Regions from separate parts of the Vibrio profundum genome, predicted to be linked through region 2. Evidence: predicted binding sites of a transcription regulator. Region 2 holds the regulator's gene; the other holds the start of a gene.
The links. The regulator CRP, encoded in region 2, controls carbon source genes, mostly activating them, when cyclic AMP is high. The targets are predictions, from matches to a motif close to TGTGANNNNNNTCACA.

Region 1: mlc (sugar metabolism global transcriptional regulator Mlc) is a predicted target of CRP. The motif match lies at 2,052-2,067, and genes of this name have one in related genera.

The regions. Positions count from the first base shown of each region.
Region 1 is NZ_JAKJTA010000010.1:182,300-192,237, forward strand. Features, by position in the region: gene L4C34_RS11585 (patatin-like phospholipase family protein) at 1-296, shown strand, start outside; gene pyk (pyruvate kinase) at 396-1,838, opposite strand; gene mlc (sugar metabolism global transcriptional regulator Mlc) at 2,143-3,360, shown strand; gene L4C34_RS11600 (chemotaxis protein CheV) at 3,455-4,399, shown strand; gene L4C34_RS11605 (TauD/TfdA dioxygenase family protein) at 4,416-5,267, opposite strand; gene L4C34_RS11610 (substrate-binding periplasmic protein) at 5,454-6,191, shown strand; gene L4C34_RS11615 (response regulator) at 6,285-6,983, opposite strand; gene L4C34_RS11620 (sensor histidine kinase) at 6,976-8,445, opposite strand; gene L4C34_RS11625 (potassium transporter Kup) at 8,543-9,938, opposite strand, start outside.
Region 2 is NZ_JAKJTA010000006.1:136,171-146,108, forward strand. Features, by position in the region: gene L4C34_RS06635 (isoaspartyl peptidase/L-asparaginase family protein) at 1-430, opposite strand, end outside; gene slyD (peptidylprolyl isomerase) at 579-1,109, opposite strand; gene L4C34_RS06645 (YheV family putative zinc ribbon protein) at 1,199-1,399, opposite strand; gene kefB (glutathione-regulated potassium-efflux system protein KefB) at 1,463-3,262, opposite strand; gene kefG (glutathione-regulated potassium-efflux system ancillary protein KefG) at 3,246-3,833, opposite strand; gene L4C34_RS06660 (ABC transporter ATP-binding protein) at 3,967-5,886, shown strand; gene L4C34_RS06665 (TIGR02444 family protein) at 5,886-6,356, shown strand; gene L4C34_RS06670 (YheU family protein) at 6,448-6,675, shown strand; gene L4C34_RS06675 (phosphoribulokinase) at 6,737-7,606, shown strand; gene crp (cAMP-activated global transcriptional regulator CRP) at 7,856-8,488, shown strand; gene L4C34_RS06685 (DUF1338 domain-containing protein) at 8,606-9,397, opposite strand; gene astD (succinylglutamate-semialdehyde dehydrogenase) at 9,421-9,938, opposite strand, start outside.

The sequences.
Region 1 (9,938 bases), on a different contig from region 2:
GGTTATTCGGTGCTGATGACGTATATCGACTGAGCCACTTACTCGGTGATAAATTCGATTCTGGGCTAGCAGACATGCTGATGGTCCATTTTCAAACGTATTCTCTCACTCAGAACTTTTTAAATGCGCCGCCTGACGACTGCTTTATTGTGCAAATAAAACCTGATGAGCCGCTACGATCAAACTCATTGATGAGTAAGGAAGAAAACCTGCTTTATGACTATGATCTTGGACTCAAGGCTGGTGCCCGATTTGTCGCCGACTTCAATCGAGCGTATAAAGGGAGCCATCATTGAGGTCGAGCTCCTTTTTTATATGGTATAGGTCGTGAATTGCGATGCACAGTTCTTTCAATGCAGGCGTTTTTATGAATGCACTTTCGATGAGCGAGCTTTTTAAGCGGAAAGAATTCTCATGCAGTTGGTTGAACCAATCACATCCATAATATCTCCTTGAGTGATGATCACTCGCTCTCCTCGATTGAGAAAACCTTTTTCGCATAAAGTGTCAACGGCAGCTTGCGCAGTGGGCAGACCTGCATCTCCCGTATAATCAAAATACACTGGAAAGACCCCGCGAAATAAGGTGGTCAGAGCGAGTGTCTCTTTATTACGCGATAGAGCAAAAATAGGGAGACCAGAACTGATACGAGACATCATTAACGCAGTTTTGCCTGATTCAGTTAAAGTGATCACGGCTTTGACGCCCTGTAAATGGTTTGCAGAGTACATGGTCGACATCGCAATGGTTTCTTCTTCTGATTGGAATGTGCGATCGATACGGTAGGTCGAACGGTTGATCGACGCCATTTTCTCGGCCCCTAAGCAGACTTCGGCCATTGATGTCACGGTTTCAACAGGGTAACTTCCCGCAGCCGTTTCACCTGAAAGCATGACCGCATCCGTGCCGTCGAGCACGGCGTTGGCCACATCCATCACTTCTGCGCGGGTAGGGACTGGATTCTCTATCATAGATTCCATCATTTGCGTCGCAGTGATCACAGTTCTGTTGAGGCGTCGCGCGTGTCTGATTAGCTGTTTTTGTACCCCAACCAGTTCTGGATCGCCAATTTCTACCCCAAGGTCGCCGCGAGCGACCATAACAGCATCTGAGGCCAGTATAATGTCGTCAATGTTGGCCTCGGATTCGACGGTCTCAGCACGTTCGACTTTGGCCACTAACTTTGCATGCAATCCTGCATTTACGGCCAAATCTCGCGCGTATTGCATGTCCGCGCCATTACGGGGAAACGAAATAGCAAGGTAGTTGACTTGAATCTCTGCGGCAACTTGGATGTCTTGCTTATCTTTTTCTGTTAGTGCTTCGGCAGATAATCCACCGCCTTTTTTGTTGATGCCTTTATTGTTGGATAATGGACCGCCAAGCACCACTTGGGTGTGAATTTGGTTTCCTTTGACGGAAGTCACCTTGAGTTGTACTCGGCCGTCGTCTAGCAATAATAAATCCCCAGAGGTCACATCTTTAGGAAGGTCCTTGTAGTCGATCCCCACCGCATGTTGATGGCCTTGTTCTTTCTCAAGGTCGCCATCCAAAGTGAAATTATCCCCCACTTTAAGCGTGATTTTTTGATTTTTAAACGTGGAAATACGGATCTTTGGGCCTTGTAAATCACCTAAAATAGCGACATGTGTACCAAGCTTGGCAGCAATTTCTCTGACTTGTTCAGCTCGCCGTTTATGTTCCTGTGCACAGCCATGTGAAAAGTTCAGTCTGACTACATTTGCCCCCGCGGTGATGATTCTTTCTAAGTTGTCATCTTTATCGGTAGCGGGCCCGAGTGTCGTCACTATTTTTGTCCGCCTAAGCGTAGTGGTCATTATTTTCTCCTAGGTGAGTGGGGCATATCCTAAATCCGTTTATAGGGAATAACTTATTGATTATCAGTATACGCTCCAGAATTGGGTGTAAGTTGAGTTAATCCATCACTTGCGTATCGAGTCTGCGTGACGCGAAATTTGTTACTGAATGTGGTGACTTTTGTTAAATACTAGTTGCTTGTTGGCTAGGGGAGCGAAGGTAGAGGATTTATACGTGACACCTATCACGCTCAGCCAGTAAAAGGCTTCACAATTAGTTCGCAAAGTAAAAAAATTACCGGGTTATCGAATGTCGGAGTATCGAATGTACATGGCGCACCCAGGCCATATTGATCATATCAAACAGGTCAATGCTGGTCGTGTATATAAACTCATTGATCAAAATGGTCCAATTTCCCGGATTGATTTATCTAAGCAGAGTCGTTTAGCCCCTGCGAGTATTACCAAAATTACCCGTGAGCTCATTGAAGCGCACCTTGTACATGAAACGACGGTGCAAGAAGCGATTTGTCGCGGACGCCCCGCAATCGGGCTGCAGGTCGATAATCGCGGTTGGCAATTTTTGTCGATGCGATTAGGGCGTGGTTATCTGACGCTCGCACTGCATGAGCTGGGCGGAGATGTGTTGATTGACACCAAGATTGACATCCACGAAGTAGATCAAGATGATCTCCTTGCTCGTTTGCTTCATGAAATAGATGATTTTTTTCAAACTTATGCAGATCAGTTAGAGCGGGTCACAAGTATTGCGATTACCTTACCTGGGCTTGTTAACTCGGAGGCAGGAGTCGTGCTGCGCATGCCCCATTTCAATGTCGAAAACTTCGCATTAGGCCCTGAGATTTTTAAGGCGACTGGGATGCCTGTGTTTGTCGCTAACGACACTAGAGCGTGGGCACTGGCTGAAAAGTTATTTGGCCACTCACAAGACACAGACAACTCGATTCTCATTTCTATCCATCATGGGGTCGGCGCAGGCGTTATTCTTGATGGTGAGGTCTTACAAGGCCGATTTGGCAACATTGGCGAGTTAGGTCATATCCAAATTGATCCAAATGGCCTTAAATGTCATTGCGGTAACCGAGGATGCTTAGAAACGGTCGCCAGTTCGCAAGCCATTCGTGAGCACACTATGAGTCGGATTGCTGCAGGAGAATCGTCTCAGTTGTCTCAGTACGCTGACATCACCATTGAAGCCATTTGCCAAGCGGCAGAGGAGGGGGATCATTTAGCGGTGGATATCATTGAGACTTTGGGGCGTTATTTGGGTAGGGCAGTTGCGATTGTGACGAATTTGTTCAACCCCGAGAAGATACTGATTGGTGGGGTGATTAATCAAGCAAAACATATTCTCTACCCCGCAATCCAACAGTGCGTTGACCAGCAAACTCACCCTTCTTATCATCAACAATTGTCGATTGTGGAATCCCGATTCTACAAGCAAGCGACTATGCCAGGCGCCGCTTTAATTAAGCAGGCGTTGTATGATGGGCAGCTTTTGATGCGTGTAGTGGAAGGTTAACGTATTTCGATCACACGAATATTAAGTGAATTTTCTGTCTTAGCAGGCTGCTATGGGCTATTTTTGATATAGATACGATTGTGTAGGTGCCCACATGTCTGGAGTGTTAAATACCGTTGACCAGCGCACGAATTTGGTTGGAGAAAATAGACTCGAACTCTTATTGTTTAGTTTGAATAGTTTGCAGATCTTCGCCATCAATGTGTTTAAGGTGAAGGAAGTGATTAAACTCCCTATGCTAACTAAAATGCCGGGCTCCCATCACCATATTACTGGGGTAGCATCTCTGCGAGGCTTGGCTGTACCTGTGATTGATCTCAGAAGTGCCATCGGTTTTCCACCTTCTCGAATAGAAGAGCAAGAGGAAAACTTGATCATTACGGAATACAACAGAAGTGTGCAGGGTTTCTTAGTAGGGCAGGTGCGAAATATTGTGAACACGGCTTGGACTGAAATTCAGCCTCCGCCGAAGACCACTGGCCGTGCCACTTACCTGACGGCAATCACCCAAATCCAAGACGACGATAAGCCGAGAATTGTCGAAATTATTGATGTCGAAAAAGTACTGGCAGAAATCGTAGATTACGATGTCTCCATATCGGAAGGTGTACTCGATAGTAATCTTTCCCAAGAAATCAACGGCAGAAATGTTTTGATAGTGGACGATTCGTCAACGGCACGCTCACAAGTAAAAGGGACGCTATCTCAGTTAGGGCTCAATATCATTGAATGCCGAGACGGGCTTGAAGCGCTGCACTTATTACAATCTTGGGCTGATGGCGGTAAAACAGTGACGGATCAAATCCTACTGATGATTACCGATGCTGAGATGCCGGAAATGGATGGCTATAAGCTGACATTCGAAGTGCGTAACGATCAGCGTATGAAAGACTTACATATAGTATTAAACACTTCTTTAAGTGGTAGCTTCAATGAGGCTATGGTTGAAAAAGTGGGCTGTGATCGGTTTATATCCAAGTTTCAGCCCGACTTACTGGTAGAAGTCGTACAAGAGCGCATGCGGCAAATCCTTTCTTAACTTTTTTCTCTTTATTTCACTTTTCTCTGCCGAGGCTGGTCGCGAGTAATCGCTCGCCTTGGACGCTCACTCGGTGCAATCGTCTTGGCTGTTCGCCATAATCTGTGATTGCTAGGTGCTGAGTACATCGGTTATCCCAAATCGCTAGCGTATCAACTTGCCATTGCAAACGGACTTGGAATTCTTCTTTACGAGCCATTTGAAAAAGCCTAGTGAGTATCCGTTCACTGTCTTGTGGATCAAGGCCGATAATATGTGAAGTGAATTGTTCGTTGATAAACAGGGATTCTTTACCAGTCTCAGGGTGTTGAATCACCATTGGGTGGAGAACAGGCTCAATATTGCGGCTGGCGGTGGCAACTTTACTGTTGCCTTCGTGGTCGATGCTATCATAGCGACTTCCCTCAAATGCGTGCAGCTGGTGTAATGCCGTGAAGTTCCTTAGTTGCTGCTGCTCATTGACAGGAAGGCTCTGCCATACTGCTTCCATCGAGCTCCAAATGGTATCTCCTTTTCCTTCAGGACATGCGTGAGCATGTAGTAGCGAACATTTGCAAGGGATGGCTTGCCAGCTTAGATCTGTGTGCCAGAAACTCTTTCCCGGAGGTTTACCTGGGCCAACTTCGAGCACGATGACTTGATCTGCTTCGGCAAGATGAGGGAAAAACGGATGTACAGGCTCTAGTTCACCAAAAGCGCGTGCAAGAGCTAAGTGTTGCTGAGCTAACAATGTTTGTTTGGGGAAAAACAGCACTTTATATTGGAGAAAAGCTTGGTAAATCTGTTGGAATTGTTCAGGAGGTAGATTATTGAGTTTCACGTCAGTAATCTGCGCGCCGAGGTGTGAGCCAATCGGTGTAATGTGCATGATTACTCTCTAATTAAGGGAATGATCTCTAATATATGAACTTTTTTTAAAATAAGCTAACACATTAATAGTAATAAGCATTTCATGAATAACCGTGCGTATAGCACTTATCTTCCCTATTTATAAGTTTGACGTATTTTTTAAGCATATCTATTTTTTATTTAACTATAAAGAAGGGATGTCGATATGCGAGTTTTAATACTACTAGGGTCTTTAATTTGTTTTAGTGCGTCGGTGTACGCGGCGGATATCAAGTTGGTCACGGGCGATCAGTATCCGCCATTCACAGGTAAAAAGCTGTTAAATCGGGGCGTGGCAACGGATATTATTGAAGCTGCTTTTAAAGGAATGAAAAGTGTCAGTAGTGTTGATATAGCATTCCAACCTTGGAAACGTGGCTACGACAGCACACTGAAGGGACAGTATTTTGCGACCTTTCCGTATTTGAAAACTCCAGAGCGCGAGAAAGATTTTTTGTTTAGTGAAGCGGTTTTTACCACCAATACTGTCGCGTTTGTTGCCAAAGGTTCAACACTCTCCGTGGATAACTTGAAGGGCACGACAGCATGTTTGCCACTGGGCTATACGCCAAGTTCCATTCAACATTTGATTGATGATAAGACGGTGCGTTTGACTCGAGCTAAACAGCTGGAAAATTGCTTCCAGAAACTTAAAGCTGGGCGGGCGGATTTTGTCCCATTGAGTCGCTTAGTTGGTATTGCGTTTATTAACGATAATAAAAAACTTGATTTGAAAGATTTCGATTCTCTAGCGAAACCGTTTACGACAGGTGGCTTGTTCTTGATGGCTTCAAAAAATTACCCTGATGTTCAAACGTATCTTGATGAATTTAATAAGCAAATTAAAACAATGAAAGACTCAGGAAGTTACAACGAGATCATGAAGAAGCATGGCCTCAATTAGCGCGTATTAAGGACCGATCAACTTAAGGACTGATCAAACAGAGGGTTTACTTGTGATGGTGAGAGCTGAGTCAGGATCTCACCGTTTTAGGTATCATTCGTGATCGGTAATTAAGCGGTAACCGACGCCATTTTCAGTGACGATATGCTTGGGCTGAGCAGGAGAATGCTCAATTTTATGTCGAAGCTGAGCAATATGAATGCGCACATAGTGTGCGTGCTCAGTATAATTCCCACCCCAAACTTCTTTTAAAATCTGCTTGTGCGTGAGTACCTTACCCATATTTTTGGCCATAAAAGCGAGGATTTTAAATTCTTTGGGGGTGAGCTTGATCGATGTACCTTGGCGGGTGACGGTTTGCATGGCTAAGTCTATTTCAACGTCACCAAACTGATAACTACTGACTTCTTGGTTGGCTTGGTGAGCGTTGATGCGCAGAGCGACTCGGATACGAGCCAGTAGCTCTTCGCTACCAAAAGGCTTAGTGAGGTAGTCATTAGCACCCGCATCCAGTGCTAGTACTTTGTCTGTTTCTTTATCTCGGGCGGAGATAACGATAATCGGGGTGTCGGTCCAGGTTCTTAATTCACGGGTGAGATCAAGGCCATCAAGATCAGGTAAACCGAGATCCAGCAGGATCAAGTTTGGCTGCCAAGTGGCAATATAACGCAGGCCTTCTTGAGCGCAGGCGGCACTTTTCACTTGGTAGCCATGTCCTGTGGTCAATACTTCTAAGAAGCGGCGAATGGGAGATTCGTCTTCAACAATCAGAATTTTGAGGTCACTATTCATAAATATCAGTTAAGCAATATATCTCACAGGGGATTTCAACCGTAAAGGTTGATCCGCCTTCAGGACGAGGTGATACGGTAATTTGCCCATTATGGGCGCTGATGATCACTTTACAAATCGCCAAACCAAGCCCTGTTCCTTTGGCATTCGTGTCTTCTGAGCGATAAAAACGCTCGAAAATACGTTGAGTATCTTCTGGAGCGACGCCGCAGCCTCTATCGGCGATCTGCATTATAAACTTCCCTTGTTTATACGAAGTCGTGATGTCAATTTGGCTGCCTTGAGGGCTATATTTGGCGGCATTTTCGATTAAGTTGGTTGCCACTTGCTCGATTAATGCGTAATCCAGTGAAACCAGCATTGGCTCGCCGGATGTCTGGATAGGGTGCTCTCTAAGTAAGCGTTCCACGCGTTTGATAGCGCTGCCAATAATTTCTTCAGGTTCAACCCACTCACGTTTTGGCACCAGTACTTTTACGCTGTAGCGGCTAATATCGAGTAGCTTGGTTAGGCTTCGGTTGAGACTATACCCCTCTTCGGCGATGGATAATAGTAGCTCTTGTCGAGTTTCTTCAGGCAGGCGAATATCTTGATCGTTTAATGTGGTGGCGGAACCAATGATGGAGCCAAGAGGTGTCTTTAAATCGTGAGAAACGGCAGCGAGTAGGGTGTTGCGCATCTTCTCCATTTGATTGGCTTCTATCGCTTGGGTTAAAGCTTGGTTGGCTTCTGAACGGGCGAGCGATAAGCTGATCAGGGAACTTAAAATCGGATTAAATAACTCTATGGAGTCGGATTCGATCACTAATACACCGAGTAACTCAGTTTGGCCATGTAAAGGGTGAAGTTCTAGGTTTGGGCCGAGTTTCGTGGATTGAGGAGCTTGAGAAGCAACGAACTCTTCCACCTGAGTTTGGTAAGCATCAAGCCAGAATTCGGGGTTATGTGAGAGACAATACAATTGTGGGTGTGTGAGCCATATCTGAGCCTTGATTTGATAATGATTGGCAAGGTGCAAAATTGACGATTGTGCTATTTCAATACTTTCGTTTTTGGAAGCTAGAATCGATGCCAGCCCATAGTGGCTCTTTAACTCAGACTTGAGTGCCACATTTTTTTTCAGTTCACCTTGCTGAGATTGAGTGATTTTCACCGCGAAGATGCCATTAAAGGCCATGACAGTGAAGGTAATTAAATGTTGATAGTTCTGGAATTTAAACGAATTATGCTCGGGCAATACAAAGAACAGAAACCCTGCGATGCTTAACGCCGTCATGGTATAAGCAATTTTGTCTTTTAGCCAAAATCCACCAACAATATTGAGTAGTAACAATAGCATGGCTGTGTCAGTTTCGATAATGATCGTTCGAAATTGCACGCCAATATAGATCACTAAGGCATACAGAGCGGACAAGAACAGCACTTTAGTACTTTCCGTCCAATTAACAGATAAAGCAGTCATGACTTTTAGAATCTACGAGTAGGTATTGAGTTGGGTCAAACGACAATAGCCTACCATGAAGTTAGGCTATTGCGTGACGAGGAATGTTTCTGTGCGGTTAAATTTCTAGATGGACGCCGATCTCTATGAGCTTGTCGTGTGGTACACACAAGCGCTCGGACGTGCGTAGGGCGTTGCGGCTGAGCAAAATAAATAGACGCGCCTTGAGATCGTGCCAAAGGCTGACGGGTTTCACTTTCATTCTCTCTGCAGACATAAAGAAGACGGTGTCATCCGGGTGCAGCGACAGCTCTTTAGTGCAGCAACACTGATAGATTTGTTCAATGTCCAGCGTTTCTTGATAACCGACATGAGCAATCATTTGCCAAAAGGTTGGTGACAAGCGTTTCAGTTCAATACGTTTTAGTGGGTGAATGTGCGGGTTGTCGGAATATTTGAACGTCAGTAGCACGTTCCTTTCGTGCAGAATTTCATTGCACTTAACGTTGTTGATCAATGATGACGGAGCTTGGTTTTCATTGCGCGCTAAATAAACCGCGGTCCCAGAGGCCCGAGTCCAGCGTTTTTGCTCCAATCCTTCAACCATGGCACCGACAGACAACGGATGCTTCAACAATAAGCTGAGCCTGCGTCTCTCTTGATACCAGTTCATCATCAATAGGAACACAATCGTGCCTATGGTGAGAGGCAGCCATCCTCCATCAGTGAATTTTAATGAGGTGGCAATAAACATTAGGCTGTCGTAGGTCACCATTAAAATCGCGTAGTTGAGAACACGAGAGGCTGGCCATTTCCAGTGATAAAGCGCCACCACAATTAAGAATAGCGAGGAGATAAGCATGGTTGAAGTCACCGCGATACCGTAAGCCGCGGCCAGTTTCGTTGAGCTACCAAAAGCTGCCACTACCGCGATAACTAGCACAAATAGTAAGAAGTTGGCGATAGGGACGTAGATTTGGCCTTGTTCTTGGGTCGAGGTGTGATGAATGCGCACCGGAGGCAAGAAACCTAGATTGATCGCTTGGCGTGTCAGAGAGAAAATCCCAGAGATAACCGCTTGAGACGCAATTACGGTAGCGAAGGTTGCCAATAGAATAAACGGCAGGCGTAATATCTTAGGCGCAAGCATAAAGAATGGATTACTAATGGTGCTGGCATCATGCAGCACAAGTGCGCCTTGGCCGAAGTAATTCAAAACCAAGCATGGCATAACCAAAAAGAACCACGCGAGGCGGATTGGCTTGATGCCAAAATGGCCCATGTCGGCATAAAGTGCTTCGACGCCTGTAACCGCTAACACGACGACACCCAATGTAAATAAGGTAGCGATGCCGTGATGCAGGATAAAACCTACCGCATAGGCTGGGTTTAACGCATTGAGAACCACAGGGTTGTGTGCGATGGCGGCGATGCCCACTAAGCCAATGCATATAAACCATATCAGCATAATCGGCGCGAACAAACGACCAATTTTTCCTGAGCCATGTTTTTGA
Region 2 (9,938 bases):
AATCCTGCTCTGTGTAACCGTGCCCATGTTGAAATGCGAACTCTTCTGCACCTTCACCAATAAGCAGCACGTGATCGCTCTTGGTCATGACATCTTGCGCCAAAACGATGGGGTTTTTTATATGGCGAACACCCGCAATCGCCCCCGCTTGTAGGCTTTCTCCGTGCATCACAGAAGCGTCCATTTCTACTATTTCTTTATGGTTCAACACCGAGCCTTTCCCTGCATTAAAATAAGGGCAGTCCTCCAATACCTTCACTGCCGCCACCGCCGCATCTAAGGCATCACCACCGTTTACCAATATTTGATGACCGGAGTGAACCGCCTTCGACAACGCGGATTTTACCTCATCAAGTAAGTCCTGCGACATTTTAGATTTGTCGATAGTGCCAGCACCACCGTGAATAGCAATTGAATATGGTGTGACCACTGAGTCCCCTTTTTACTGGTTAATTAGTTAATTAGTTAATTAGTTAATTAGTTAATTAGTTAATTAGTTAATTAGTTAATTACAGATATTAAAAAAGCGCCGCATGCATCAACAAGCGGCGCTTTCACAATTTAGTCTACTGACGAAATTAGTGAGATGGGCAGCTCTCGTCGCCACAGCAATCATCTGCACTTTCTTCGCTGCTACAACCACCAGCCGCATGGATGTGGCCGTGGTCAATTTCTTCTTGAGTTGCTGCGCGAACCGCGACAACTTCTACGTCAAACTGCAGTGTCTGGCCTGCTAGCATATGGTTGCCATCAACAACAACTTCGTCACCGTCAACTTCAGTCACTTCCACTGGGATTTGACCTTGGTCGGTATCCGCTAAAAAGCGCATGCCCACTTCAATTTGCTCTACGCCTTGAAATACGTTAGCAGGAACGCGCTGCACTAGGCCTTCGTTATGCTCGCCGTAAGCTTCTTCAGGAGCAATAGTCGCTGTAAACTTGTCGCCCGCTACTCGCCCTTCAAGCTGCTTTTCCAACCCAGTAATAAGGTTGTTGTGACCATGTAGGTAATCTAATGGCGCTTCAGCCGTAGATTTGTCGGCAACGACACCGTCTTCAAGGGTAAGTTGGTAAGCAAGGCTTACAACAGAGTTGTTTTCAATTTTCATATTTGCTCCAGAGCGGTGTAGGCATGAGGGCTTGTCCCCATGCAAATCAGAATTACCGATATTATGGGGATCAATTAGAGAAACTCAATTTATTCCGGCTTAAAAATACCGATCATATCTTGGTCAGAGTGCGAATTTTCCTTTACTGAACTTGGTTTACGTTGTTCAAAAAAATCACACTCAACACATTCAACATGCTCAATGTTATTCTCAATCCACCAGCGCAGAGTATCCTGTGCATGGCAATGGTCACACTTGGCCGCTGCAATAAAGCGTTTTTTTATCTTCACTTTACACTCGTCTGTTTTATTATTGATACCCTATTCACTGTGTAATGACTCACTTTACAGTGACTAGTTGTTTTCCCAATAGTCCCTTGATTGACGGTCGTTGTCCATTTCTCGATTAAAGATTTCTTCCAGCTCTAGCCTCGCCTCTTTAGAGCGATGCAGCAACTGCTTGTCACCGCTGTGCTGTGGCAACAGCTCATGCAACATAGAATTATCAAGTTTCCGGAAATGTGCCTCGGCACGCTTAGCCTTGTACGGATGCATCCCCAACTCAATTAAAGCTTGTCGCCCTAAATCTAATGCGCCTAAAAACGTTTCGCGTGAATAAATGGTCACATCATGACTAAGCAATTGATAGGCTTCAACCCGGCTGCGAGCCCGCGCTAATATTTTTAGGCTAGGGAAATGTTGTTTACAGATTGCGACAATTCGCAATATTTCATCGGGTGAATCCGTACAGACCACAATCGCCTCTGCTTGCTCTGCGCCAGCAGAGCGTAGCAGCTCAACCTGAGTCGCATCTCCGTAGTAAACTTTGTAACCAAACTTACGCAACAAATGAATTTGACTGGCATCACTTTCCAATACCGTAACTTTCACTTTGTTGGCTGACATTAAACGACCGACAATTTGGCCAAACCGACCAAAGCCCGCGATGATAACCTTAGGTTCATCGTTATGGATTTCATCACTCATGGGCTCATCATCTTGGTTTAATCGTTTCGCAAACCAACGATTTTGCGCCATCAGTAGTAACGGCGTGGTCACCATAGACATGCTCACCACCACCAACAAAAAAGAAGACTGTGAATGACTCAGCAAGCCTTCACTATTGGCTGCTGTGAAAATAACGAACGCAAATTCACCGCCCTGACTCAAAATAGCGGCCACGCGACTGCGCGTTTTGGCTCTCACTCCTGAAACACGGCCAATCAAGTAAATGATGATGGCCTTGACCATGATAAGCCCCACCACCGCCGCCAACACTTTAAACGGCGCAAGCAAAAACAGCCCTAGATTCACCGCCATGCCAATCGAAATAAAAAACAGTCCCAACAGCAGGCCTTTAAACGGCTCGATTGCTATTTCCAGCTCATGCCGATATTCACTGTCGGCCAGCAGTACACCCGCCAAAAAGGTGCCCAGCGCCATCGAAATACCTAGGTGCTTCATGATGACAGCAATACCGACTACTAACATCAGTGCTGTGACCGTAAATAATTCACGTACGCCAGTCATAATCACATAGCGAAACAATGGACGAAGTAAAAAGTGACCAAAAATAAACAGGCCAATAACCGCACCTAAGATCCAAGCGGCATCCAACCAGTTTCCGGCCGTGTTTCCTGCAAGGACTGGCATCAAAGCCAGCATAGGAATCACCGCAATATCTTGAAATAAGAGCACTGAAAAGCCTGAATGGCCAGCCTCCGTTCCCTCGAGCTCTTGCTCTTCAATCACTTTCAACGCAATGGCAGTCGATGAAAGTGCTAGCCCCATGCCAATAACTAAACTGACTTGCCAAGACATGCCCGCCAAATTCGCAATGCTGGCCAATACCGCGGTCGTGATCACGACCTGAGCCCCACCAAAGCCAAGAATCGGCCCTCGTAACTGCCATAACTTCTGAGGATTCAGCTCTAACCCTATCAAGAAAAGCAGCAACACCACGCCAAATTCTGCAAAATGCAAAATGGCTTCAACATCATCGATCAGGCCAAGCCCCCAGGGGCCGATAGCCACCCCTGCTAGCAAATATCCTAATACGGAGCCCAGGCCTAACCGCTGCGCGATCGGTACCGTGACCACCGCTGCCGCAAGAAAAATCGCACAGCTTTCTAGTACATCATGTGCAATCTCCATTATCGCCTCCTGATAACGAGCAAGGAGAGATCAACCACTCTCGATATTGCTGAGCATGCCGCTCGCGCTGTACGTCCGTCACGTGATGCGACCAATACAGAACCAATGGCTCGAACCACTCCATTTTGCATAGCGCGGCGGTCAACTCAAAAGGTTGCAGAATTTGTTCCAACGGGTATTTATTATAGCCCTTCTCATCAAAGGCCAAAAATTTACCACCCGTGGTGATAACATTCCTCCAGCTCTTCCCCTGCAGCGCACAATGCTCGCCAAATGCAAACCCTTTGGCAAGAACCCGATCAAACCACTCTTTAAGCAGCGAAGGACAAGAATACATATACAGGGGATGCTGAAAAACAATCACATCATGTTGCAATAATAATTGCTGCTCATGATGCACATCGATAAAGAAGTCAGGGTATTGAGCGTAGATGTCATGCACTAACACATGCTCTAAGTCGCTTATATTATTAATTAACGTTTGATTTGCGATCGAGCTATCTGGGTCTGGATGAGCATAAATCACCAGTACCTTCGGAGGGGAGATAGTCGTTGCCGTTGGGTTTACCATTCGTCGTGCCACAGTCCTTGTCGAATTTTTCCTACCTATTGTGAATCATACCTCAAATTGCATAATGATCGACATTTATCCTCATTCACCCTACTATTCCCGAAGATCGCTTAACTAATTACCCTAGAAATTTATGATTACCTTCTCTGATATTCAATTGCTGCGCGGCGGCAAACCACTTCTCGAACACGCCTCAGCAACCATCCACCCCGGAGATAAGATTGGCCTAGTCGGTAAAAACGGCTGTGGTAAATCGACTCTCTTTGCACTCATGAAAGATGAGCTAAGTATTGATGCGGGCAACTTCAGCCAGCCGAGTCATTGGCAGCTAGCTTGGGTTGCACAAGAAACTCCAGCAATTGAGCGCAGCGCAATCGAATATGTTATTGATGGCGATCGTGAATACCGTCAATTGGAAAAAGCGCTACTGCAAGCCGAGGCCGATGACAATGGCACTCTCGCGGCTGAACTGCATGGACAAATTGAAACGATTGGCGGCTATACCATTCAATCCAGAGCGGCAGAATTGTTAGACGGGCTAGGATTTAGCCAAACGCAGATGGGCTGGCACTTAACCCAGTTTTCTGGTGGCTGGCGGATGCGCCTGAACCTCGCTCAAGCGCTACTGTGTCGCTCAGATTTGTTATTACTGGACGAACCAACCAACCACTTGGATTTAGACGCTGTCATGTGGCTAGAGCAATGGCTGCAGACTTATCCGGGCACTTTAATTCTCATTTCCCATGACCGAGATTTTCTCGACCCTATCGTAAGCCGAGTGATCCATGTTGAAAACCAATCACTCAATGAGTACACCGGCAACTATTCGTCGTTCGAAAGCCAGCGCGCGCAGAAACTTCTACTACAGCAAGCTTCGTATCAAAAGCAACAAAAGCAAATGTCGCACATGCAAAGCTATATCGACCGATTTCGCTACAAAGCCTCTAAGGCCCGCCAAGCGCAAAGTCGTATCAAAGCGCTGGAAAAAATGGAAAAGGTTCTTCCCGCTCAGTTTGATAACCCATTTAGCTTTGAATTCAAGCAACCTGACGCGCTTCCAAATCCAATATTGAGGATGGATCACGTATCCGCAGGCTACGAAGACAACCTAATTCTAGAGAAAATTCGTTTAAACCTCGTCCCCGGCAGCCGTATTGGATTGCTCGGCAGAAATGGCGCAGGTAAATCGACGTTAATCAAATTATTATCGGGGGAGTTGATACCGCAAAGCGGCGAGTTTATTTACTCACAAGGGGTCAAAATTGGTTATTTTGCTCAGCATCAGCTTGAAACCCTGCACCCTGAAGAATCGCCTTTGCAACATATGATGCAAATCGCACCCAAGCATACCGAACAGCAACTGCGTGATTACTTAGGCAGCTTCGGCTTTCAAGGCGAGAAATCGCTTGAGAAAGTAGCTCCATTTTCTGGGGGCGAAAAAGCCCGCCTCGTGCTAGCGCTGATTGTCTGGGGTAAACCCAACTTATTGCTGCTCGATGAACCGACCAACCACCTTGATTTGGATATGCGTCAAGCGCTGACATTAGCTCTGCAGTCATTTGAAGGCGCCATGGTCATTGTCAGCCACGACCGTTATTTGCTGCGTGCGACCACAGACGAGCTATATTTGGTTGATAACCGCCAAGTTGCACCGTTTAACGATGACCTCACTGGCTATTATAAATGGCTCACGGAACAACAAAAGCTGACGCGAAAGGCTAATCAAGCCCCAAGCTTGGAAAAAGATACCAGCCACAGCGCCGCCTCCAAAAAAGAGCAAAAGCGTAAGGAAGCAGAGTTTCGTAAGCTTACTGCACCAATTCGCAAAACTCTGACCAAATTGGAAAAAGAAATGGATAGACTGCAGCAACAGTTAAGCGAGGCCGAAGAGCAATTAGTAGAGGCTTCCTTATATGAAGCAGAAAATAAGACTAAACTTAACCAAGTACTCAGCGCACAAGCCAGTAGTAAGTCTAAACTTGAGGAAGTCGAGCTAGAATGGATGTCGCTGCAAGAAGAACTCGAAAATATGGAACAGGAACTCAACGCGTAATGACGGTGAAGTCTGCTAGCATGCCATTAACCTTAGAAAGGTTGTGGCAGTTTAGCTTGCAATACTACGGAATAAGGCAAGTTAAAAACGCTTGTTTAGAATTACAGAACCACTTTCGGGGCAATGTGAATTTACTGCTATTGCTCAAGTGGCTTGATGAGCAGCAAATAGCATTTCAAGAGCAAGACTGGCACCAAGTGGAGACCTGCGTAGGGCGTACGGAGGCTCTGCTGCACAATTTTCGTCAGCTAAGGCGACAATATAAACAGCATCTCCCTGACTCTCTCTACCGAGAGTCACTCCAGTTTGAGCTGCAACTTGAAAAGCAGCAGCAATCCGACTTGGTTGCCTGTGTGAATAGCTTAGGCCTCATCAGCCCCACAACCACACCGTTAACCTTGAGCTATTGTCGGCAGCTTGGTGCAGAGCGCCTCTATCCCATCTTTAGCAATGCCAAAGTAAGCAGTTAGCCTCATATGTACACTCTCAGCAGGGTAGGTTTTTTGCTATCGGCTCAGGTATACTGCTGCCCTCGCTCAACTTACCCCTTAAAAGCTTGATATGATCATACCTTGGCAACAGCTCGAAACTGAGACACTAGACAACCTCATTCATGAGTTTGTACTACGTGAAGGCACCGACTACGGAACAGAAGAATTCTCGCTACAAAATAAAGTCGACCAAGTAAAAATACAGCTAAAAAATAATGAAGCGGTCATCGTGTATTCAGAGCTGCATGAATCGGTAAACATTCAGCTTCGTCATACATTTCAAGGCAATATTTCATAGCCAAGCCAGTTCCTGCTATAGTCATTCGCCAAAGGCAATTATCGAATAGACAGGGCTCGTCATGTCAGCAAAGCACCCCATTATCGCCGTCACCGGTTCATCAGGAGCTGGAACGACCACCACATCGGAAGCGTTTAGAAAGATGTTCAATATGATGAACATCAAGCCTGCATGGGTAGAAGGTGACAGTTTCCATCAATTCACTCGCCCCGAGATGGACGTGGAGATCCGTAAAGCCCGCGAACAAGGGCGGCACATCAGCTACTTCGGACCACAAGCCAATAATTTCACCACGCTGGAGCAATTTTTCAAAACCTTTGGTAAGGAAGGAGTCGGCCAAGTACGCCGCTACTTACACACCTTTGATGAGGCCGTACCCTACAATCAAATGCCCGGCACGTTTACTCCTTGGCAAGACTTACCCACCAATACCGATGTATTGTTCTACGAAGGCTTGCACGGGGGGGTCGTAGATGGTGACGTCAATGTCGCCCAACATGTCGATCTACTAATTGGCATGGTGCCCATTGTTAACCTTGAGTGGATACAGAAATTTGTCCGTGACACCCGTGACCGCGGCCACTCACGAGAAGCCGTGATGGACTCCATCGTGCGTTCTATGGACGACTACCTAAACTACATCACCCCACAATTCTCTCGTACTCATATCAATTTCCAGCGTGTTCCAACCGTTGATACTTCCAATCCACTCAATGCCAAAGGCATCCCCAGCCTCGATGAAAGCTTTGTGGTCATCCGGTTACGCGGAATGAAAAACGTCGATTTTCCATACCTGCTCGCTATGATTGATGGCTCATTCATGTCGCGTCATAACACGCTTGTCGTTCCTGGGGGCAAAATGAGCTTTGCCATGGAGCTGATCGTACGACCAATTTTGCAACAGTTGATCGAGACGGGTAAAATAGGCTAGAGTGCTCAAGATTTAGCCACGAATGACACTGAGTTCTCATAGCGTGATCTTAGGCACGTTTTTGCCTATAAAATGCGCGCCTCCGAGCCATTTAAATCAAGAAATTCTGTGGCAAAAAGGATACTATCAGAAAGGAAACACAAGATAGCTTGCGGCATAAGGAAACTATTTTGTCCTGATAGACCAGGTTTCTGGTCTGGCTAAATTATGGAACACGGCAAGCATCACCTGCAGAGGAAGTGAGATATTATGGTTCTAGGTAAACCTCAAACCGACCCAACATTAGAGTGGTTTCTTTCACATTGTCATATTCATAAGTACCCTTCAAAGAGCACGTTGATCCATGCGGGCGAGAAGGCGGAAACGTTGTATTACATTGTTAAAGGATCTGTTGCGGTTCTGATAAAAGACGAAGAAGGCAAGGAGATGATCCTGTCTTACCTCAACCAAGGTGATTTCATCGGCGAACTTGGTCTATTTGAAGAAGATCAAGAACGTACAGCCTGGGTAAGAGCTAAATCTCCATGCGAAGTTGCTGAAATTTCTTTTAAGAAATTCCGTCAGCTTATCCAAGTTAACCCTGACATCCTGATGCGTCTGTCTTCACAGATTGCGAGCAGATTGAAAGTGACTAGCCAAAAAGTTGGCGATTTAGCTTTCCTAGATGTGACGGGCCGTATTGCCCAAACACTGCTTAATCTGGCGAAACAACCGGATGCAATGACCCACCCTGATGGCATGCAAATCAAAATCACTCGCCAAGAAATTGGCCAGATTGTTGGTTGCTCCCGCGAAACTGTTGGTCGTATCCTTAAAATGCTAGAAGAGCAGAATCTGATTTCTGCGCACGGTAAAACGATCGTCGTATACGGCACTCGTTAATCACCTAGCAATTAAAGATGCAGACAATAAAGCCACCTCATTGAGGTGGCTTTATGTTTTAGCAAAGAGCGAGTTTTCACACTCACCCTTCCTTCATCTTTTTATAAATCAATATTATCAAAGATTAGTGCTTTCAAAGATCTTATCTGCAGACGCTGCAACAAAGCCTGGGTATAGCTCGCCATTGGCCATAGCGTAACGCTTAGCAAATTCGTAGAACCCACCCGGCACTTCATGCTGACCATCGCTAAATGTCACCACGACTTTATCAGCCATCGTCGATGATTGTTCTAACAAAACTTCAGGCGACCCTTTTACTTCTCCACCCGATTGATTAATTGCAAAACCAGATTGTGTCAGGTAATCGTTCACTTGTTTGACTTGCTCGAAGCGATTGAGCTGGTTAACGCTCACCGTAAAGTGATTAGCACCATAACCATGAACCGACAACCAAGCGGCGTATTCGCTACTCTTAGCAAGGCACTGATAGTCATCGAAGCTGATGTCCCATAAACGCCCAGCCGATAGAAACTCATGTGAGTGTAAACGCTGTGAATCGACTTGTTGTACCAAGCGCTCAACAATAGCTTGCGCTTGGCTCGGTAATTTCTCTACCAACAATTCACTGATGAACACCTTAGGCTGATTAGCATCAGGGTGTTCATAATGCTTTGCTACCAAATGCTTGCTTTCAAAAACATAATCACCACATTCTTGATAGCCCAATGCTAAGAAAGGCGCAGCCAACACCTCAAGGCCAACAGGCGCGAGATTAAAGGTGCGCAATGCAATATGGTCGTTAATCAGGGTCGTCTCTTCTTGCAGCAGCTTGTGAACACGCTCAGCCGATGGGCATAGGCGCTCAATATAGTCATTCCAGAGAGATTGAAATAATATCGACGGTGTCATTACCGACTCCTCTTCTCATCACACTAAAGTTTGATACCTGGACTCAAAGTGTCTGGCAGCATCGTTGATGCTCCCTCCATTGAAGCCATTGGATAGGCACAGTAATCCGCCGCATAGTAAGCGCTTGGTCGTAAGTTACCAGATGCCCCAGGACCACCAAATGGTGCATCACCACTCGCGCCTGTCAATTGACGGTTACGATTCACGATACCCGCGCGAATATGATCAACGAAGTAATCCCACTCAGAATCATCGGTAGACACTAAGCCCGCTGACAGGCCAAAACGCGTGTCATTAGCAAGCGTGACCGCTTGTTCTAAGGTGCGATAGCGAACAACCTGTAGTAAAGGCCCAAAGTACTCTTCATCAGGCAACTCAGCGATATCGGTGACATCAATAATACCCGGCGAAACAAAGGCGGCCTCACCTGCTCTGGCAGGCAAAATTGATTTACCGCCTAGTGACACAAGATTGGCCTGTGCGTCGAGAATAACTTGCGCGGCTTGCTGAGAAATTTGCGGTCCCATGAAAGGCGCTGGCT